Regions from separate parts of the Gordonia sp. BP-119 genome, predicted to be linked through region 3. Evidence: predicted binding sites of a transcription regulator. Region 3 holds the regulator's gene; each other region holds the start of a gene.
What was found. Region 3 encodes LexA, which represses DNA repair genes until DNA is damaged. Its sites were predicted from a motif close to CGAACANNTGTTCG; they were not measured.
Positions count from the first base shown of each region.

Region 1: a site for LexA is predicted at 4,861-4,874, ahead of JW364_RS21690 (HNH endonuclease signature motif containing protein). Genes of this name have one in related genera too.
Region 2: a site for LexA is predicted at 3,071-3,084, ahead of JW364_RS00930 (HNH endonuclease signature motif containing protein). Genes of this name have one in related genera too.

Region 1 is NZ_JAFFZF010000053.1:1,146-8,696, forward strand. It holds gene JW364_RS21660 (TIGR03668 family PPOX class F420-dependent oxidoreductase) at 1-18, opposite strand, end outside; gene JW364_RS21665 (SRPBCC domain-containing protein) at 139-609, shown strand; partial or broken gene JW364_RS21670 (amino acid permease) at 613-2,110, opposite strand; gene JW364_RS21675 (beta-mannosidase) at 2,176-3,276, opposite strand; partial or broken gene JW364_RS24695 (YdcF family protein) at 3,591-4,415, shown strand; tRNA gene JW364_RS21685 (tRNA-Gly) at 4,579-4,652, opposite strand; gene JW364_RS21690 (HNH endonuclease signature motif containing protein) at 4,905-6,401, shown strand; gene dcd (dCTP deaminase) at 6,423-6,995, shown strand; gene JW364_RS21700 (UDP-glucose/GDP-mannose dehydrogenase family protein) at 7,148-7,551, shown strand, end outside.
Region 2 is NZ_JAFFZF010000001.1:215,475-223,025, reverse strand. It holds gene JW364_RS00945 (class II aldolase/adducin family protein) at 237-896, shown strand; gene JW364_RS00940 (carbohydrate kinase family protein) at 893-1,846, shown strand; gene JW364_RS00935 (SDR family oxidoreductase) at 1,896-2,813, shown strand; gene JW364_RS00930 (HNH endonuclease signature motif containing protein) at 3,099-4,796, shown strand; gene tgt (tRNA guanosine(34) transglycosylase Tgt) at 4,810-6,078, opposite strand; gene JW364_RS00920 (hypothetical protein) at 6,170-6,673, shown strand; partial or broken gene JW364_RS24620 (DUF1877 family protein) at 6,701-7,093, opposite strand; gene JW364_RS00915 (SGNH/GDSL hydrolase family protein) at 7,158-7,551, opposite strand, start outside.
Region 3 is NZ_JAFFZF010000028.1:41,305-48,855, forward strand. It holds gene hrpA (ATP-dependent RNA helicase HrpA) at 1-2,035, shown strand, start outside; gene nrdR (transcriptional regulator NrdR) at 2,009-2,509, opposite strand; gene JW364_RS16170 (LysM peptidoglycan-binding domain-containing protein) at 2,609-3,145, opposite strand; gene lexA (transcriptional repressor LexA) at 3,371-4,075, shown strand; gene JW364_RS16180 (phosphoenolpyruvate--protein phosphotransferase) at 4,053-5,762, opposite strand; gene JW364_RS16185 (DeoR/GlpR family DNA-binding transcription regulator) at 5,912-6,682, shown strand; gene JW364_RS16190 (1-phosphofructokinase family hexose kinase) at 6,679-7,551, shown strand, end outside.

The DNA of each region.
Region 1 (7,551 bases), on a different contig from region 3:
ACTCAGGCGCAGGTCCATCATCCGAGGATGGCATGCACTCGTGGGAAACAAGGTCACCGATGAGCTCGGGCGCCGGTTCGGGTCCACCTCTGTGTCCGAACCCCGATCCGGGGGACCCGACCCGAAAGGGCCAGCACCATGACGAACCAGAACGTTGCCGTCAGCCGCACGATCTCCGCCACGCCCGAGGAGGTGTTCGCGGCGCTCGCCGACCCCCGCACACACCAGGCCATCGACGGCACCGGCTGGGTTCGGGACGCAGTCGACACGACACCGCTGCGGGAGGTGGGCCAGGTCTTCCGGATGAACATGTACCACTCCAACCATCCGGATGGTGACTACCTTATGGAGAACCGGGTCGAGGTGATCGAACCGCGGTCGGCGATAGCGTGGCAACCAGGGCAGCGCAACGACTCCGGGGAGCTCGAATTCGGCGGCTGGACATGGCGGTACGACCTGGTGCCGGTGGGGGAGTCGTCCACCGAGCTCACCTTGACCTACGACTGGTCGGCCGTACCCACCCACATCCGCGAGTACATCGAGTTCCCGCCGTTCGCCGACGACCATCTGCGTAACTCGTTGAACCACATCGCCGAACTTGTCGGTTGATCGTCAGCCGACGAGGTCCGGATCCGGATCGCGATGCGCCGACGCAGCCGATGTGGGTGACAGATCGGCGGTGAGCAGGTCGACGGTCGGGCTGCGCGTGATCACCTTGTGGCCCCACCACAGAGCGAGGAACACGAACAGTGCGCCGTAGGCGGTGAGCCAGAGTTCGAGGTTCCCCGCGGATCCGTCGCGGATCGCCGGGAGATTCTGCCCCGCGATGACTGCAACACACATGAGCAACGCGATGATCGGGCCGGCCGGGTAGAGCCAGGCCTTGTAGGGGAGTCTGCCGAGGTCCAGACCCTGCGCCTGCCACGCCCGACGAAAACGATAGTGGGCCCACGCGATACCCATCCACGTGATGAAGCCCGCCACCGACGAGGCGGTGACCAGCCAGACATACGCGCGACCGTCGCCCACCCGGCTCGCCAGGAAGCAGAGGGCGCCGATGGCCGTCGTCGCGGCCACGGCAAGGAGTGGCACTCCTGATCGCGTGACCCAGGCGAACACACGTGGGGCGTTGCCCTGCACCGACAGGCCGTACAACGCGCGGGTTGCCGCGAACAGGCTCGCATTGCCCGCCGACAGGATCGCGATCAGGATCACGGCGTTCATCATCGATGCCGCCACCGCGATCCCCGCGTCGGAGAACACGAGGGTGAACGGGGCGATCGCGATGTTCTCCGCGGATGCGTTCAGCAGATTGGGATCGGTGTACGGGATCAGGAACGCGATGACGGTCAGGGTGCCGATGTAGAACAGCAGGATGCGCACGAAGACGGTGCGCACGGCGCGCGGAATCGCCGTCTTCGGTTCGACCGCCTCGCCGGCGGCGACTGCGATCATCTCGGTGCCCTGGAATGCGAAACCGGCGATGAGGAAGACCGACAGCATGCCGAGCGGGAAGTCCACGAACGGAGCGTCGTCGATCGTCCAGTTGCTGAAGCCCGGCGAAGGACGGTCGCCGATGACACCGAGAATCAGCAGCACGCCGACGATGAGGAAGACGACCACCGCGATGACCTTGATCGCCGCGAACCAGAACTCGGCTTCGCCGAATGCCTTGACCGCGAACAGGTTCAGCGCCAGCAGACCCGCCAGGAACACGACCGACCAGATCCACGACGGCACGTCGGGTGCCCAGTACTTCATGATCAGCCCGGCGGCCACCAACTCGGCGGCCAGGGTGACCGACCAGTTGAGCCAGTAGTTCCACCCGGCTGCGAAGCCGAAGGACTTGGACACGAAGCGCTTTCCGTACTCCTCGAACGGGTTGCTGCACGGGATGTACGCCGAGGCTCTGCATCAGGAAGAAGACCATGCAGCCCATCAGCAGATACGCCAGGATGGCGCCACCCGGGCCCGCGTCGGAGATGGTGGCGCCCGAGGCGACGAACAAGCCGGTGCCGATGGCACCGCCGAGCGCGAGCATGCTGATGTGACGACTCTGAAGTCCCTTGCGCAGCGACTCGTCGGGGGTGATCCCCAGGGGACTGGACATCGGCAGAGTCTAACGGCCGGTCGGCCCGTCGGCCGGGTGTTGCACTGTTGCCTAATTGCTGAGCTTCAATCGAGGCTGGTCAGTTCGGAGACCAGTTCGTGCACCGGGTCACCGGGACCGATGTCGTAGGTGCACTGGTCGTGCCTCGGGTCCGGGACGAATGCCCAGAACAGTGCGGTTGCCGTCCCGGCCGCCCGCTGACCGGCGACCTTGGTCCGGAAGTCGTCGGCGCGCTCGGATGTCGAACCGCATGAGCCGGCATGCTGGCCGATCTCGTTCACCGCGAGGGGTTTTCCGACTACGCGTGCCTGGCGTAGACGTTCGGCCAGTCCGTTCCACTGATCCCCGGGGAGCGCGACACCGTCCGCACCGTAGTCGTGATAGTCCAGGACGTCCACGTACGGGGAGCCGGCGACGTACTGGTAGTCGGGCCCGGCGGTGCCGCACTGGCCACCGCCGGTGAAGCCGGACCAGATCACCGCCCCGCCGTGCAGTCGGGTGACCATCGCGCCTGCGCTGCCGAAAAACGACCGCAGTACGCGCGCGGCGTCGACCGGGCACGACCGCTGCTGCCATCCACACGACTGATCGCCACAGATGGACGGTTCGGGTTCACCCACCAATTCCCATCCCGCCAGGGCCGACCTGCTCTTCCAGCGTCCCACTGCCGTCCTGACCCACTGCTCGAACGTGAGTCCACCCGCGCCGGCGACGGTTCGCCAGCCGGATCGGTACCAGTCTCGTTCCTTGAAAACTTCGCTCTCGCATGCGCCATCGGCGGCCGCGAGGACAGGCAAGACCATCTGACCGTGCCGCGCGGCGGCGTCGAAGACGGCATCCATCGGCCCGAAATCCAATTGCTGGGTGTACTTGTTCACGGCCAGTTGAGCGAACAGATTGAAGCGAGTGAGCGAATGCGGAGGTAAGCCGGCGAAATAGTCGTCGAGATCAACCATCGCTCCGCAACCGGCATTCACCGACCAATCGGTGGCCAGCTGGTAGGCGTCGAATCCGGATGGCCACCACTGGCGTCCATCGAGCGTCAGCCCAGCCGGAGTGGCATCGACCCGGTTGGGCGCCGCATGAGCGGGCGGCGGCAGCAGCCAACTCAGGAGCAGGCCGATGCTCAGCACCAGAATCGGAGTTCTCATCGCGGGCAGATGCATGTGTGCGTCCTGGGATGACGGGGACCGACTGTGGCGTCGGCCCAACTCGTTCGATGATTGCACGCCGGCGGCGCGGTTTCGATCGCGTCCGAGAATGGGTACGGAGAAACGTTTCGTGTGCGCCGAGATCGAGTTAGAGCCGCTGGGCTCATTCCTCATTTGCCGACCTGCGCGACACCTGTGACACCATCGTGCTCGTGATGGGCGTACTGATAGTTGCTGCAGTGCTGCTCATCGCGAGCGCGGTGCTCGCATGGCAGGACCCACGTCGTCTGAGCCCCGGCATCCTGCTGACCGCGGGCTTGTCGGGCGTGATGCTCGCCGCGGTGATCGCGGCCGTGGACAGTGGCGTCGACGACGACGGCTCGGTTCTCGCGCCGGCGGTCGTCATCGTGGCCCTCGGACTCGTTGCGCTGCTTGCCATCCTCATTCTCGGGGTGTCGTTGATCGCCAACGGCGTGACGCTTCTGCGCCGAGAGGGGCGCCGCCCCGCGAACCTGCTGTCGGCGCTCCTGGGTGCACTCCTGTCCGGTTACGCGCTCACTGTCCTGCTCGGGATCATCGTCGGATGGTTCGACGTGTCGACGAGCAACGCTCTGCTCAACTTCCTCCTGGCGGTGGGGATCCCGGCCGGCTACTTGGGATTCGTGTTCGCCTCGCTGCTGCTCTGGTCGTGGCTGTACGGCAGGTGGAGCAGGTGGCGGGCGCGACGGGCGAAGGTCGGCGCGATCATCGTCCTGGGTGCCGGTCTGCTCGACCGGTCCCGCGTCGGTCCGCTGCTGGCGTCACGACTCGACCGCGGTCGCGAGATCTATGATCTGGCCCGGCCTTCCGGCCTGGACCCGCTGATCATCTGCTCCGGAGGCAGAGGTGGCGACGAGCGGCTGTCGGAGGCCGCGGCGATGGCCGAGTACCTCGTCTCGAAGGGCGTCGATCGTGATGCCATCGCACTCGAGGACCGATCCACCGACACCGCGGAGAACCTCCGGTACTCGAGGCGTGTGCTCGACGAGCGTGGAGTGACCGAATCGGTCGCGGTGGTGACGAGCGGCTATCACGCCTTCCGCGGAGCGATGCTCATGCGGTCTGCCGGGATCGACGGATTCTCGACCGGCGCCCACACCGCGCGATACTTCGTCCCCAACGCCCAGGTCCGTGAGTTCTTGGCGGTTCTGCGTGACCACCGATGGATCAACGGAGTCGTCTTGGTCCTGCTCAGTGTGCCGCTGATCGCCGCACCGCTGTCGCTCTCTTTGGCTAGTCGATCACCGGACCAGGGGGCCTCGCGAGTTGCGGTGATGGTGGAGCCGATGACGGGAATCGAACCCGCGTATTCAGCTTGGGAAGCTGATGTTCTGCCATTGAACTACATCGGCGTGCGAGTGCCGGACTCGCGAACGACAGCCTAGCAAACCCGTGGCCGGTCCGGTCGCCGGCACGCGCAGATGTCGTGGATCGTGGCGTCAGGCGCAACGAACTGCGACATCTAGGCGAGACCGGGCGGCGGCGGGCCGACGCGATTCAGTTGCGACGCAGAATAATTCGCCGGAAGGGGTTGCGTGCCGGGCGGCCGGCCGGTAGTCTCGAACGTAGTTTCGAGTAAAGCCATGATGACGGGGGATGAAATCATGGCTTCTACCGGGCCATCTGCACCACCACCACTTCTTCTCGACCAGTACAAGCGCCTGCATGCACTTATGGACGAGATCGCCGAGACGCAGTCCACGGACTGCTCCGAGACCGAACTGCTGCAGGTCGCGATCGAGCACGAGCGCGCCGAACGACGGATGCTGTCGCTGTTCACCGACCACATCGTCGATATCGACGAACGGTCGGCGTACCGGAAGATGGGGTGCCAGACCGTCTCCAACTTCTTGTGCCACGCGCTGAACCGGCGCGGCGAGGCGAACCGCCTGATGAATCGCGTGTGGGCACTGGGCAGGTTCCCGGACATGCAGGGGGTGCCGCTCGAACCGCGCTTCCCCGAGACCGCCAAAGGTGTTGCCGACGGCGAGATCTCGGGACGCCACGTCGACGTCGTCATCGAGGTGATGCGCAAGATCCCCGCCGACGTTGATCCCACCGACCGGGAAGCCGCCGAGGCGACGCTCGCGCACTACGCACGCGAGTACGACCCGTCGTCGCTCCGTGACCTCGGCGCCCGCATCCTGGCCCACCTCGACCCCGACGGAACCATCACCGACGACCGCGACCGCGCCCGCAACCGTGGCCTCAAACTCGGGCCACAAGACGCCCAACTGATGTCCCGGCTGACCGCAACGCTCGACCCCGTGACGCGCGCCATGTTCGACGTCGTCCTGTCGGTGTGGGCCGCTCCCGGGATGAACAATCCCGCCGATCCCGAGTCGCCCACCGGGAACCCCGCCGCCGCGGACCCCGACGCGCTGGCCGCCGCTGCCGGACGCGACAAGCGCTCCGCCGAGAAGCGGAACCACGACGCGTTGCGCGCCATGCTGCGCTTCGTGCTCGACGCCGGCGCGCTCGGGGGTTCGCACCACGGGCTGCCGCCACACCTCGTCGTCTCCATCACCGAATCGGCGCTGCGCGACGCGGCCGGCGACCCGGCACGGACCGCGACGGGAACCCTCCTACCCATCAAGGACGCCATCGACCTCGCCGCCGACGCGCAGCATCATCTCGCGGTCTTCCGGGACCACTCCAGCGAGGTGCTCTACCTCGGGCGGTCCAGGCGATTGGCCTCGCGCGCACAACGAATCGCCGCGGTCGCCCGCGACGGCGGCTGCACCTTCCCCGGATGCACACGGCCGTCGTTCGACTGCGAGATCCACCACGTCGTCGAATGGGACGCCCACCACGGCTCCACCGACCTCGACACCCTCGCGACCGCCTGCCCACCACACAACCGGGTGGTCGGCACCGGCGTGGATCAGTGGGCCACCACCATCGCCACCGATGGGGTCGACGCCGGCCGCGCCGTCTGGCACCCGCCCCGCTCGCACCCGTCGTCGACGCCGCGGATCAACCATGCCCATCGCGCCGACGCCATCCTCGACCGGATGCGCGCCGATGTCCGGCGGCGCAGAACAGCGGCACCGGAGAGCGGAGGGTCGGCGCCGACCGACACCGGCGCAGATCCTCCCTGACCATTCGATAACCTCGACACCGTGCTGCTCTCCGACCGCGACATCCGCGCCGAGATCGCTGACGGGCGCCTCGCCATCGATCCGTTCGATCCCGCCCTCGTCCAGCCCTCCAGCGTCGACGTCCGGCTCGACGGCCTGTTCCGGGTGTTCAACAACACCCGCTACACCCACATCGACCCCGCGCAACGCCAAGACGAACTCACCTCGCTGGTCGAACCCGCCGACGGCGAGCCCTTCGTGCTGCACCCGGGTGAGTTCGTGCTGGGGTCCACCCTCGAGGTGTGCTCGCTGCCCCACGACCTCGCCGGCCGCCTCGAAGGCAAGTCGTCACTCGGTCGGCTCGGCCTGCTCACGCATTCGACGGCGGGCTTCATCGACCCCGGCTTCTCCGGTCACATCACCCTCGAGTTGTCGAACGTCGCGAATCTACCGATCACCCTCTGGCCCGGCATGAAGATCGGGCAGCTGTGCCTCATCCGCCTCAGCAGCCCGGCCGAGGAGCCGTACGGCAGCGCGTCGGTCGGATCGAAATACCAGGGACAACGTGGACCCACCCCGTCGAAGGCGTACCTGAACTTCCAGAAGCACGACTGAGGTTTCGACTCCGCTCAACCAGCGGGAGCACTCGGCTCAACCGGCGGGTGGACGGACCGGGTGGGCGCGGCTCCGGAAGTTCACCCAGCCGATGACAACCCGCCACGGCGAGGATGGTTACCGGTGGTTCCAGCTGGGTAACCGTTGCCCTCATGAAGCTCACGGTGATCGGATGCGGCTACCTCGGTGCCACTCACGCGGCCTGCATGGCCGAACTCGGGCACGACGTCGTCGGCATCGACGTCGATCCGTACAAGATCGAACGCCTCCAGGCCGGCGAGGTCCCGTTCTTCGAGCCGGGGCTCGCCGACATCCTGCGCCGCAACATCGACGCCGGACGACTCCGCTTCACGACCGACCATCTCGCGGCCGCCGACCACGCCTCGGTGCACTTCCTCGGCGTCGGGACCCCGCAGGAACCCCGCGGGCACCGGGCCGACCTCTCGCACGTGTACTCGGCGATCGACGCGCTCGTGCCGACGCTGCGGGGCGCACACCTCATCATCGGCAAGTCGACCGTACCGGTCGGCACCTGTGCCGAACTCGCACAACGGAT
Region 2 (7,551 bases), on a different contig from region 3:
AACACCCGGGTCATTCAATTCACAACAGGGGGCCGACTGGTGTCGTCGGCGTTTTCGGCGCTTTCCGCGTCTCATCGTCTCTCTCGCTGGTGCTCGGGTGTTTCATACCGGGTGCCGGGAGCAAAGGCATGTGCGTAAATGTCCGGTATGTGGTCCCAACGTACCGAATGCGCTCCGAGTTCCGCGACATGCCCGGCGATCCTTCTCCGCGGAGTGCGGACCGACGCATTCGGCCGATGAGCGACCCGTCGATACGCGACGAGGTCGCCGCAGCCGCTCGACGGCTGGCGGCCGAAGGTCTGCTGATCGGCACCTCCGGCAACGTGTCGGCGCGTGCGGGCGATCACGTCGCGATCACCGGAACCGGGGTCGTGCTCGCGAACTGTGCCGCGACCGACGTGACGGTGGTGTCCCTTGCCGGCGACGTCGTCGACGGGCCGATCGCGCCGTCGTCCGAGCTGGACCTGCACCTCCGCGTCTACGAGGAAACCGGCACACAGGCGATCGTCCACACCCACGCACCCTTCGGGACCGCGGTCGCCTGCGTCAGCGGACTGACCTCGTTACCGGTGCTTCACTACCAACAACTCGGCCTCGGCGGTGCCATCCCGGTCGCGCCGTACGCCACGTTCGGGAGCCCGGAGCTCGCCGGGATCGTCGCCGACGCGCTGGTCGACACCCAGGTCGCGCTGATGGCGAACCACGGTTCGGTGGCACGCGGCTCCAGCCTGGCCCACGCGGTGGAGAACGCCCTGCTGCTGGAGTGGCTCGCGACCCTCTTTCACCGGACCAGCAGCATGGGCCGGCCTCGCGAACTCACCGAGGACCAACAGCAGTCCACTGTCGCCCAGGCGATCCGGCTGGACTACGGGACACCCAAGGAGAACCGGACGTGACACCCTCACCGCGGCTCGAACCGCCGACGATCGCAACCGTGGGCGTCCATGTGCTGGACATCCACGTCGTCGGGATCGAGTCCATCCCGGCGGGGTCCGACGGCGCGCTCGTCCAGTCCATCGGTTTCTCCGCCGCCGGCACCGCGGGCGGAACCGCGCTCGTCCTCAGTCGGCTGGGCGCCACGGTCCGGACCCACGGAGCGATCGGCGACGACACGATCGGGCGTTCGCTGACCGCACTGCTGGACGCCGAAGGCGTCGACACCGGCGGCCTGGTTCCGAAGCCCGGGGTCCAGACGTCGTCATCGGTCATACCCGTGCAACCCAACGGGGACCGTCCCGCGTGGCACTGCATCGGGGCGAATGCGCAGTTCACGCTCGACGACCTGGGTGCAGACGCGCTGACCGGGCTCGACCACCTGCACCTCGGCGGCCCGGAGTTCCTCGGCGGCGCGGTCGCCGCCGTGCTCCTCGGCCGGGCGCGCGACCGCGGGATCACGACGTCGGCCGATCTGCTGTCGGGTGGCGACCCCGGCCTTCTCGAGTGGATCGCCGACGCACTTCCCCACCTCGACTACCTGCTGCCCAACGACGAGCAGACCCGGGGACTGACCGGAACCGACGACCTCACCGACGGCGCACGGGCGCTCCTGGACCGCGGTGTCGGTTGCGTGGCGCTCACCCGCGGCGCCGACGGCGCGCTGGTCGTGACCGGCGACGATGTGGTCACGGTGCCGGCGTTCGAGGTGGACGTCGTGGACACCACTGGTTGCGGCGACTCGTTCTCCGCCGGGTTCTTGACCGGCCGCCTGCGCGGGCTCGGTCTCGCCGACTCCGCCGAACTCGGTTGCGCGGTGGCCGCGCACGTCGCCCAGGGCATCGGGACCGGGGCGAACTCGTACGATCTCGCCGCGATCGAGTCCTTCCGGCAGTCCCGCGCCGCGGGCTGAGCGCGCCTCCTCTCGGTTTGGTGAACCCCGCCTCGGGTAGGCGATCACCATGACAGACAACAAGGAAATCAACGGCTCCACCGTCGTGATCGCCGGCGCGTCGAGCGGATTCGGACGCGGCGCCGCGGTGCGACTCGGAGAACTCGGCGCGAACGTCGTCGTCGCGGCGCGTCGAACCGCGGTCCTCGACGAGGTCGTCGCAGAGATCACCGGCAAGGGCGGGTCGGCGCTGGCGGTGCCCACCGATGTCAGCGATCCGCGTGCCGTCGCCCATCTCGCGTCCGCCGCGCTCGAACGGTTCGGGTCGATCGACGTGTGGGTGAACAACGTCGGCGTCGGCGCGGTCGGATACTTCTGGGACATCCCGATCGAGGACCACGCTCGCCTCGTCGACGTGAACCTGAAGGGCCTGATCTACGGCGCACATGCGGCGCTGCGCGTCTTCCGGTCGCAGGGTCGCGGCACACTCATCAACGTGGGCTCGGTCGACAGCGAGGTACCCATCGCACTCCAGAACACCTACGCCGCAACGAAGGCGGCGGTTCGGAGCCTCGGGCACTCGATCAGCGAAGAGCTGCGCATGGCCGGCGACGACGCCATCAAGGTCGGCACCATCATGCCGTGGGCCGTGGACACCCCATGGTGGGTCCACGCCGCCAACTACACCGGACACGAACCGCGGATGTCCGCGATGGACGATCCGCAGATCGTGGTCGACGCGATCGTGGCAGCCTGCACCGACCCGAAGCTGGACCAACCGGTCGGCTACAAGGCCAAGGCCGCCAACGCTTCTCACCATCTCATGCCCGGGATCACCGAGCGGTCCTCCGCGGCGACGGCGAAGTCCGAGACCGAGAAGGGGACACCGGTCGAGCCGCACGCGGGTGCGATCCACGACCCCAACCCGGACAGCACCGGGGTCGCCGGCGGCATCCGCGAACGGATGGTTGCCGAGGACTCGCGCTGACGCCCGTCCGCCGTCGCTCGTTGTGGTGCGCCGCCCTCTGTTGGTCGAGCACCGCCGCAGTGTCCCGCTGGTCGAGCCGCGTCGAAGTGCCCCGCTGGTCGAGCAGCGCCGCAGTGTCCCGCTGGTCGAGCAGCGTCGACCGAGCGAAGCGAGGACGCCGCGTCCGTCGAGGCCACCGAGGCGACGCGTAACTCCTGTCGGTGCGGCGTGATTCGATTGCCAGACCACCCCGAGAAATCCAGAGACCACCCTTGACTCGCACGTATGTTCGAGTATCGTGGAGGTATGTCATCGGGGGCGGGGGCCGGATTCACATCGGTGGACCCATCGCAGGAGTCGGTCGAGCCGCGCTTTCGTCCCGACCACGAACTCTCCGCTTCTGAACTCGTCGAGGTCCTGAATCACTGCGCGGGCTTGGCAGCAGCGTCCGCGCATCGAATGATGGTCGTTGCCAGCCTCATTCACGACGAACGCGAGATGGATTACGCGCAGCGCCGCGCCGAGACGCACAACGGCGAACTCGACTCCATCGAAGCCTTCGAGCACCTGTCCGCGCGAGTGGCCGCGGGCGAGAACCCCTACGAGCAGTTCGGGCCGAACGGGCTCGAGCAGGCCATCGCCGAAGTCGGTGCCACCCTCACGGTGACGCCGGCCGAGGCGAAAGATCTCATCGAGGCCGGCGACGCACTGCGCTACCGACTCTCCTTTACCGGACACGCACTCGCGTGTGGTCGAATCGACAAGCGCCGCTTCCTCATCGCGCTCAAGCGCACCGATCTCATCACCGACGACGAAGAGATGCAGACCGTGGACGCCCATCTGGCCGAGGCGATCTTCGCCCGCGCACCGATGTCGACGGCGCGGTTCACCGCCATGGTCGATTCCATCGTCGCCAAGTGGGCGCCCGACGCGGTCCGTCGACGCAAGGAACGCGTCAAGGGTGATCGCAAGGTGACGGTGAGCCCCGATCGCTTCACACCCGGGCAGTCCCGGATCTCCGGCACGCTGCCCAATGCTGATGCCGCCGAGTTCGACGCCCGCCTGACGGCGATGGCCACCGCGGTCCACGCCGGTGACCCTCGAAAGTTGGCCAACCGCCGAGTCGACGCTCTGAAAGCGCTCGCCCGGGGTGAAGCCGCCATCACCTGCCTCTGCGACGACTGTGTCATCACCGCAACCGAACCCGACACAGCACCAGACCTCGACGCAGCGACAGTGGATACCGCCGAGCCGCCTACATCAGCTGCTGAGATGGTGGATGCGGACAACGACGTCGACCCGTCAGCCGACGTCGTTGTCGATGACCCGGCCGCGCCGGCCGCCTCGGCGTCGGACTCACCCGCGCCGCGCGCGACTTTCCACATCGTGGTGAACCTGTCGACCCTGATCGGCCTCGACGACGACCCCGCCTTCCTCGACCGCCACGGCATCATCGACGCCGACACCGCCCGAACACTCCTCGCCGAAGCCCGCCGCACCTACATCCATCCCGCACCCGACGCACCCGACGGTTCACCGCCTCCCGACGCGGACAGTTCGACAACGCGATACACCCCCTCGAAGAAGCTGCAGGCGCTGGTGCGCGCCGGCGAACTGTGCTGCACCTTCCCCGGCTGCAACGCCCCGGTCTGGCAGATCGATCTCGACCACACCGAACCCTTCGACCACGCCGACCCGCGTCGCGGTGGCCCGACCGATGCGCGCAACCTCAAACCGCTGTGCCGGTTCCATCACCGCATCAAGACCTTCACCAGCTGGCAGGACCACCAAGACGAACTCCAGACCGCCTGGTTCACCACACCCACCGGGCACATGTTCGTCGGCAACGCCTTCAGCGGACGCGACCTGTTCAACAAGCTCTTCCCCAGACGGTCACCCGATCACCCCGCCCGAGACAGACTCAACACCCAGCGCGACAACGACTTCCGACGCCACCAACGCGCCGAGAAGCGCTGGAACGACGCCAACCCGCCACCGTTCTGAGCAATGGTCACGCCTACCGGGGACCTCCGTAGTAACGCCGGAGGAACTCGTCGCGGTACTCGGTGTATGTGCCGTTCTCGATGGCCTGGCGGGCCCGGTCGACGAGCGTGACGATGAAGGACACGTTGTGCAGCGTCGCCAGCGTGGGGCCGAGGCCTTCCTTCGCCTTGAACAGATGATGCAGGTAGGCCCGGCTGTACTGCGAGGTGTAGTTCTCGACCTCGGGGTCGAGCGGCCGGAAGTCACTGCGATACTTGGCATTCGTGACGTTGTACCGGCCGTCGAGTGAGTAGATCGCACCGTTGCGGGCGACCCGGGTCGGCGATACGCAGTCGAAGGTGTCGACGCCGTTCTCGATGGCGGTGAAGATGTCGTCGGGTTCACTGATCCCCAAGAGGTGTTTCGGGGAGTCCTCCGGGAGTTCGTCGTTGACCCAGCCGACGATGGTGCCGAGGTTGTCCTTCTCGAGTGCTCCGCCGATGCCGTAGCCGCCGAAGCCCTTTCCGCCGGCCGCGCGGTCCGCCTCGCTCAAGGCGACGAGGTCGCGAGCGGCCTTGCGCCGCAGATCCTCGTACTGGGCGCCCTGGATGACACCCCAGAGCGACTGCTGCGGCCGGTGTGCGCGTTCGACGCTCAGCCGATTGTGTTCGGCGAGACAGCGAATCGCCCACAACCGGGTGCGCTCGAGCGAATTCACCTGGTACTCGCGAGTGTTCATCAGGGTGGTCAGCTCGTCGAAGGCAAAGATGATGTCGGCGCCCAGCTGGTGTTGGATCTGCATCGACACCTCCGGCGTGAAGCGATGCGCCGAACCGTCGAGGTGCGACTTGAAGGTCACCCCGTCGTCGTCGACCCGCGAGAGCCGTTCTTTGCCGTTGGCGGTGAGGTCGTCGTCGGGCGTGCCGGTGGCCTCCATCGAGATGACCTTCTTGAACCCCGCGCCCAGCGACATCACCTGGAAGCCGCCGCTGTCGGTGTACGTGGGCCCCCGCCAGTTCATGAACGCGCCGAGCCCGCCGGCCGCGTCGATGATCTCCGGCCCCGGCTGCAGATACAGGTGGTAGGCGTTGGCGAGCACGGCCTGGGCGCCGAGGGCGGAGACCGATTCCGGGAGGACCGTCTTCACGGTCGCCTTGGTACCGACGGGGATGAACGCGGGGGTGTGGATCTGACCATGCGGTGTGGTGATCGTCCCCGTGCGCCCACGGGTGCCGGCGAGGGTGGTGCCGACGGCGTAGGTGGGGTCGGCGACTTCGGTTCCGGTACTGCTCACGTCCAGCATCTTCGCAGGTCGGGCGCGCCCATCCCAAACCGCCGACCGACACCGGCCACCGGTGCGGTCGACGAGACCGCATTCGCTACCGTGGTGAACCATGTCGCGCAGATCTCGTCCCACCGGTCCCTCCACGAGCCGCTCTCGCCGACCGATCAGGGTCGCGGCGGCGACCCTCGGACTCGCGGCGGCGATGTCGATGCTCGTGGCCTGCGGCGCGGAACAGGACGTGACCACCGCGTCGTCGACCTCTCAGGCCGTTGCCGCGGAGTCGGGATCACCGTCCGCCGAACAACCCGCCACCTCGCCGCCGGTGGTCCCCGGTCGCAAGCCGGTGTCGACGACGACGTCGAGTGCGACCGCGTCCGACGATTCAGACACCACTTGCGGCACCATCCCGGGCCCCGACGGCGCGTTGCGAGTCATGATCCTCGCCGGCGACGTGTCCTGTGATTCGGCGCGGACCATCGCCACCCAGTACGGACCGAAGATCACCACCGGCCAGCAGCAGTCGGTGGCCGGTTGGACCTGCGCACCGTCTCAGCTCGAAGGCGTCCTCGCGGCCTGCCAGAAGGGCACCGCGGTCATCGGTTTCGCGCCGTAGTTCTTCTATGGGGCCCAGATGTTCGACAGCCCCATCGTCCCAATGGCGCATCATCGGCCACACCTCCTGGCGAGCGAGTTCTGTCGCGGTGGTGTCATCGAGCAACGTGTCGAAGGTGATGTGCGCGAGGATGTCCCGGGTGGCCACCACGTACTCGGGACTCATGTAGTTCGGGATACCTTCGCCGAAGTCGATGTTGCCGGGCGCCATTCCTTGCCCTCGGACCGGGTTCACAGGCATCGCCGATCGGTCGAACATCAGCTCGAGTGCCTGATACGCCTTGTCGATGTCGGTGGAGATGGTCGGGTCGGCTTCACGGAGGCTGCTGACGAAGTCGGCGATGTCCCGGGCCGAACCCATCATGTTGATTTCGCGCAGTTCATCGTCGCTGAGCCTGGTGTACGACCGAATGAGTCCCATGAGTACCCCCCTACCGACCAGTGAGCAGTGCCTCTACACGGCGAGCAGCCCGCACAGCGGTCCCTCACCGCAGCGCGGCCACGACCTGGTCGGCCATCGCCTTCTGGCCGCGCGCGTTGGCGTGCATCGCGGGGAAGCTGACCGCACCGAGCGTCGGCTCGACCCATCGCCGTTCGCCCGCGCAGGCGTCGTGGCCCGCGGAGACCTTGGTCATGTCGACGAAGGTCACGCGGGTGGCTGCGGCGGCGCGGCGCATGGCGTCGTTGAGGGCTTTGAAGACACGATGCAGGTACGCGGTGTCCCCGGGTGTCGTGAGCAACGACGCCGAGCAGAGCGCCGAACCCGTGGCCGGGAAGATCTGCGGATATCCGACGAGGACGACGCGTGCGCGCGGCGCTTCGCGGCCGACGAGGCGCAGGGCGTTCACGAGGTCGGGGTAGGTCGAGGATTTGATCTTG
Region 3 (7,551 bases):
CGTCCACCGATCCATCCTGTCCGGGTTGCTCAGCAACATCGCCGCCCGCAACACCGAGGGCCGCGAGTTCACCGGTGCGCGCAACACCACGCTGATGATCTTCCCCGCCTCTCCGCTCGCCAAGAAGCCGCCCGCCTTCATCATGGCGGCCGAGGTTCTCGAGACGTCGCGCCTGTTCGCCCACACCGTCGCCGGGATTGATCCGCTGTGGGCCGAGAAACTCGCCGGGGATCTGGTGAAGCGGACCCACAGCGAGCCGCATTGGTCGGCGAAACGCGGAGCGGCGATGGCCTACGAACGCGTGACCCTGTACGGGGTCCCGCTCGTCGCCCGCCGGCGCGTCGACTACGGCCCCATCGACCCGGTGGTCTCGCGGGAGCTGTTCATCCGGCACGCTCTCGTCGAGGGCGATTGGCGGACGCAGCACGCCTTCTTCGACCGCAATCGCACGCTTCTCGAGGCCGCCTCGGACGTCGAGAACCGCACGCGCACCCGGGGTCTGGTGATCACCGAGGACCAGCTCTTCGAGTTCTACGACCAGCGGCTACCGGCCGACGTCACCTCCGCTCGGCACTTCGACACCTGGTGGAAGAAGGCCCGCCGGGCCGAACCGGATCTGCTGGATCTGCGCCCCGAGGACGTCACGGGAGGCACCGACGTCGCCCCGACGGACTATCCCGGCGCCTGGCAGCAGGGCGACACCCGACTCGAACTGCGCTACCGGTTCGAACCGGGCGCACCCGACGACGGCGTCACCGTCGTGATCCCGCAGGCACTGCTACCCCATGTCCGACCGGCCGGCTTCGACTGGTCGGTCCCGGGCATGCGCGCCGAACTGGCCACCGCACTGGTCAAGTCGCTGCCGAAACAGCTCCGCAAGAGCATGTCGCCCGCGCAGCGATTCGCCGAACTCGCGCTCGGCCGGCTCACCCCGCGCAAGGAGCCGCTCACCACCGGGCTGGCCCGCGAGCTCTCCGCGATCACCGGGATGCGGGTGACCGCGGGCGATTTCGACACCGACCGGGTACCGCCGCACCTGCGCATGCATTTCGCGGTGGCCGACGACTCCGGGCGGATCGTCTCCCGCGCCGACTCGTTGCCCGAACTTCAGCAGACCGGAACGCCCGCGGCGCCGAAGACGGTGTCGCGCACCCTGTATCGGACCTGGACCGCAGACGGGATCGGCTCGCTCGCCGAGCAGACCACGGTCGATGTCGCGGGGCAGCGGCTGACCCGGTACCCGACGATCGACGTGGTCTCCGATGCGAAGGGCCACGCGCGGGGCGTCGTCGTCGTCGATGCGGCGAGCCCCGAGACACGAGACCGCCTCCTGCGACGAGGGATCGTCGCCCTCCTCGACCTCGCGATACCTCCGCTGCACAAGCGGATCGCCGGCTCGCTGAGTCCGGTCGACCGACTCGCCCTGAGCCAGAGCCCGTACTCGACCATCGAGGCACTGCTCGCCGACTGCACCCGCCGGGCGACCCGGGACACGGTCGCCGACATCGACGACGCAGAGCTCGCCGCGGTTCGCTCACCGCAGTCCTTCTCGGCGCTGCTCGAACAGATCCGGCCACGGGTCGCCGCGGCCGCACCGGACTACTTCTCGCTGGCCGTCGCGGCCCTCGAACGGATGGCCCCGCTGCGGGCGGCGATCGACCGGCACGCCGGTTCGCTGGCTGCCGACGACGTCGCCGAACAGGTCGCCCACCTCGTGTTCGACGGATTCGTGGCGGCCACCGCGCGACGCCACCTGGAGAATCTGCCGCGCTATCTCGACGGCGCGCAGGCACGTCTGGAGGCACTACCCGCATCCGCGGCACGCGACCTGGCCGGGGTGGCCGCCGTCGATCGCGTCGTCGAACGGTGGACCCAGCGTCTCGAACAGGTACCCGAGCACCGGCGGGCGGCGGTCGACGACGAAGCACAGTGGCTCGTCGAGGAGTTGCGCGTGGGGCTGTTCGCCCAGCGTCTCGGTACCGCGTTCCCGGTGTCGGAGAAACGGGTCCTACGAGCTCTGGACCGACTCGGCTGACACGGGTTCGGCGAGCGCGCTCCCGGAACCCGATGCCGCCTTCAGGTCGTCGATCTCACGCTGGAAGTCCTCCACCGAGTCGAACGACCGGTACACCGAGGCGAAACGCAGATACGCCACCTCGTCGAGATCGCGGAGCGGGCCCAGGATGGCGAGTCCGACCTCGTTGCTGGGGATCTCGGCCGATCCACTGGCGCGCACCGTGTCCTCGACCTGCTGGGCGAGTTGCGCGAGTGCGTCCTCGGCGACGTGGCGGCCCTGACAGGCTCGCCGCACGCCGCGCATGACCTTCTCCCGGCTGAACGGTTCGGTCACGCCGTTGCGTTTGACCACCGCGAGCACGGCGCTCTCCACGGTCGAGAACCGGCGACCGCACTCCACACAGGAGCGACGGCGGCGGATGGCCTGCCCTTCATCTGCGACACGCGAGTCGATGACCTTGGTGTCGTCGTTCTTGCAGAAGGGGCAGCGCATCGTGTCCTCACGCAGGTCGCGGGACGCTGGAACGCACCCGAAGCGTGCGCCCCGCCGCTTGTCGGCCGGCCCCTGTGACATCGAGGATACCGTCCGGCCTCAGCGGTACCGGGGGGTGAGCAGGGGCTGGCCCACCTGCAGCGCGCTCGAGCCGAGATCGTTCATCGCGACGATCTCGTCGATCACGACCTCGCGCGGCATCTCGGGTGCCACCCGGCCGGCGATCGAGCTGAGCGAGTCCCCCGAGCGCACATGGACGACCTCGGCACTCACGACGGACGGGGTCAGCGAGTCCGAGTAGTTCTGGCCGACGACACCGAACACCCACACGACGAACGCCAGCCCGACGCCGGCGAGGAGCGCGACCGCGGTGCGGCGGCGACGGAACACCGCCGCGTCGGGTCCGACCGGGCCACGCCCGCGCACCCCGACCGGAGAGCCACAGTGGGTGCCGCCGACCCGCGGGGTCACCGGCGACGCACCCCGCGGTCGGGTGCCGGCCGGCCGGTTGTCTACCGGGCGGCCGCCGTCGGACAGCGGGGCGCGCGTCCGGACCCCATCGGCGCGGTCGGTGGGGGGCCGGACAGCGTCGGGACGGTCGGTGCGGACGGGAGCGACGAGAGTGGCGGTGCGCATGGTGCCCTCCGGTGTTCGGGTGTCTGGGATCGTGCGGGGTGTGACGGTCGGTGTTCGAACATCGATCAGATGTTCGATGCACTGATGTTCGAATTTGTAGCACGACGTCCCGACAAAGTCTCGCGACACATCGAACAAATGTTTGAGGTGCCGGTCGCACTCGGCTAGGCTCGGACCCGGTGCAAGCCATCTACCAGCACGTTCCGAAGACGAGAGGAACCGAACATGAGTGACACCGGCGATAGGCGCGGCCGAGCGCAGGGCGCCGACGACGAGGCCCCGTTCGACGCCGCCGCCGCCGAGGCCTCACTCACCCCGCGACAGGCCGGGGTCCTGGAGGTGATCCGCCGCTCGGTGCGCGAGCGCGGTTATCCGCCGAGCATCCGGGAGATCGGCGACGAGGTCGGCCTGGCCTCGACGTCGTCGGTGGCCCATCAGTTGCGGACGCTGGAACGCAAGGGGCTGCTCAAGCGCGACGCGAACCGTCCCCGTGCGGTCAACATCGCCCCGAGTGACACCCCGTCGCCGGACACCCCGTCGGCCGGTCAGCTGCCCGAGCCGACCTTCGTGCCGGTTCTCGGCCGTATCGCGGCCGGCGGTCCGATCCTGGCCGAGGAGGCCGTCGAGGACGTCTTCCCGCTGCCCCGTGAGCTGGTCGGCGAGGGATCGCTCTTCCTGTTGCGCGTCGTCGGCGAGTCGATGATCGACGCCGCGATCTGCGACGGCGACTGGGTCGTGGTCCGGCAGCAGAACGTCGCCGACAACGGCGACATCGTCGCGGCCATGATCGACGGCGAGGCCACCGTGAAGACCTTCAAGCGTCAGGGCCCCAACGTCTGGCTCATGCCGCACAACGAACTGTTCGATCCGATCCCGGGCAACGATGCCGTCATCCTCGGCAAGGTCGTCACCGTGATGCGGCGAGTCTGACCTCTCCACCGACCGAACCGTCGAGCACCGCCGCGGCAGCCTCGCGCGCCGCGGCGGGATCCGAGGTGGCCAGGGCGGCCTCGGCGGCGGCCCGGCAGTCCGGTGCGGACACCTCGCCGAGCCGGGCCCCCACGGCCGCGGCAGCAGCCGGCGCGCTGGACAGCGAGGTGACCCCGAGACCGACGAGCACGCAGGCGAGGTTCGGATCGGCGGCGGCCTCGCCGCACACCCCGACCGGCTTTCCCTGACGTGCGCCCGCTTCCGCGACACCCGCGATGAGGCTCAACACCGCCGGTTGCCACGGGTCGGTCAGTCCGGCGAGATCGGCCGACATCCGGTCGGCCGCCATCGTGTACTGGGTCAGATCGTTGGTGCCGATGGACACGAAGTCCACCTCGGCGAGGACGGCTTCGCCCAGGATCGCCGCCGCGGGCACCTCGATCATCACCCCGGCGACCAGACCACGGCCGCGGACCTCGGCGGCGAACGTGCGCGCCTCCGCCGGCGAGGCGATCATCGGCGCCATGACCCACGGCGCGACGGCCGACCCCGACGCGGCCTGCGCGATCGCGTCGAGCTGATGCGCGCGGATCTCGGGGTGCGCCAGCGCGATCCGATCGCCCCGCACGCCGAGCGCTGGGTTCGATTCGTCGGGATGGGTCACGAACCGGAGCGGTTTGTCGGACCCGGCGTCGAGGGTGCGGATGACCACCTTCTGCCCGTCGAACGCATCGAGCACCTCCCGGTAGATCGCGGCCTGCTCGTCCACCGACGGTTCGTCGGCACGCTCGAGGAACGCGAGTTCGGTGCGGAAGAGCCCGACGCCCTCGACGGGGTACCCGGCCGCGGCGCGTGCCGACGACCCGTCGGCGACGTTGGCGAGCACCGCCACGGCCACCCCGTCGGCGGTCTGCCCCGGACCGGTCCAGCCGGCGACGAGTGCGGCATGACGCCGATCCTCGTCGACGCGAGCCCGGGCCGCCTCGACATCGGGCTCCACCTCGATCCGCCCGGTGCTGCCGTCGACGAGAACGGTTGTGCCGGGCTCGATCTCATCCAGGTCGGCCACCGCCACCACGCACGGGATCCCCAGCTGGCGCGCGATGATCGCGGTGTGGCTGGTCGGTCCGCCGAGGCGGGTGACGAGGGCGATGGTGCTCGTGGGGTCGAGGCCCGCGGTGTCGGCGGGCGCGAGGTCGTCGGCGAGCAGGACCGACGGCACCTCCGGGGTGGGCACACCGGGTTCGGGTAGGCCGAGCAGTTCGGCGAGGACCCGGTCGCGCACGTCGTTGAGATCGGTGACCCGCTCGGCCATCAGTCCGCCGAGTTTGGTGAACACCGCCGCGAACTGTTCGGTGGCCGCGACGGCAGCGGCCTCGGCGGGAGCGCCCTTGCCGATGAGCGCGGTCGCGGCACCGATCCAGCCGCGGTCCTCGGCCAGGCCCGCCGTCGCGGCGAGCACCTCGGCCGTCACCCCGGTGTTCTGCGACGCGCGCGTGCGCAGCCGCGCGGCGACGGCGCCGGACGCGGTGGCGAAGCGCGTGACCTCGTCGGCGCGCCGTTCCTCGGCGATCTCCACACCGACGCCGAGCTTCTCCGGCGAGTGGTCGGGTCGCTCGCCCGGCCACAGCGCGGGACCGTGGGCCAACCCGCCGACCACCGGGGTTCCCGTCAGGATCTGCGCCATCGTCTTGCCTCTCACTCGACTATCGATGTGACCACCGTTACAAAAAGTGCTTGACTTGTCAACACAAACAGGCGTAAACACAATTACTACAACATCCAATCCCACACGCCTCAACAAGCGGGGTGGTCGAAACCGGAGATCGGAGCCGTGTGTACGCCGAGGAGAGACAACAGGCGATCGTCGACGAGGTGCGCCTCGCGGGGCGGGCATCCGTGGCCGCGCTCGCCGAGAAATTCGACGTCACCAGCGAGACCGTCCGACGCGATCTCGCGGTACTGGAACGCGCCGGACATCTCCAGCGGGTCCACGGCGGCGCCGTACGCGCCGAGATCATGCGCACCCTCGGCGAGCTCGGGATCGACGAACGGGAGTCGAGCCAGATCGAGCAGAAGACCGCGATCGGCCGCGCGGCCATCCGGTTCCTGCCGCCCGACGGCGGTTCGGTGCTCTTCGACGCCGGCACCACCACCTACCGTGCGGCCGAGGCGACCGCACCCGATCGGAGGCTCACCCTGTTCACCAACAGCCTGCCCATCGCCGGCCTGCTCGCGGGCACCCATCCCGACGGTCTGCACGCCCTCGGCGGACGCGTACGCGGTCTCACCCAGGCGACCGTGGGCGTCGAGACCGTGGACGCGCTTCGCCGACTGCGCGTGACCACCGCTTTCATCGGGACGAACGGGCTGAGCGAGGCCCACGGGTTGTCGACACCCGACCCCGACGAGGCCGCAGTCAAGGCGGCGATGGTCGCGGCCGCACAACGCGTCGTGGTCCTCGCCGACAGCTCGAAGATGGACCGGGAGGACCTCACCTCCTTCGCCGGACTCGACGACGTCGACGTCCTCATCACCGACTCCGGGATCGACCCGGCCTATTCGGCGGCCCTGTCCGCGCGCGGCGTCGAGGTCGTGATCGCATGATCGTCACCGTCACCGCCAACCCGAGCCTCGACCGCACCCTCGAACTCGGCGCACCGCTCGCCCGCGGCGAGGTGCAGCGCGCCGGCGTGGTCCGCACCGAGCCGGGCGGCAAGGGCGTCAACGTGGCCCGGGTCGTCGCGGCCGCCGGCCTGGCCACCCGCGCACTGCTCCCGGCGCGACCGGGCGACCCGCTGCGGGCCGCACTCGACGACCTCGCACTCCCCTACGACGCCGTGCCGGTCGACGGCGAGGTCCGGTCCAACATCACCATCGCCGAATCCGACGGGACGACCACCAAGATCAACGCACCGGGCGTCACCTTGACGGGCGCGGATCGCGAGGCGCTCGTCGGGCTGATCCGTGAGCACGCCGGCTCCGCGCAGTGGGTCACCCTCTGCGGTTCGCTGCCTCCCGGCGTCCCCGACGACTGGTACCGCTCGATCGCCGACGACCTCGTCCTCGCCGGCTGCCGGGTCGCGGTGGACACCTCGGGCGCACCCCTCCGTGCCAGCGTCACCGGTCGCGTCGACCTGATCAAGCCCAACGAGGACGAGCTCGCCGAACTGACCGGCGCCGACCCCGGACAGCTCCGAGAAGCGCTCGCGCGCAACGATCTCGGACCGGTCATCGACGCCGCTGCGACCATCGCCGAGCAGATCGGGGGCAACGTCCTCGCCACCCTCGGCGCCGTCGGGGCCGTGTTGGTCACCGCGTCCGGCGTGTGGTCGGCGACCCCGCCGCCGATCGTCCCGCGCAGCACCGTCGGCGCCGGCGACTCGTCACTGGCCGGCTACCTCATCGCGCAGAGCACCGGGGCCGCGCCCGCCGACTGCCTCCGGTCGGCCGTGGCGTACGGCGCGGCGGCCGCA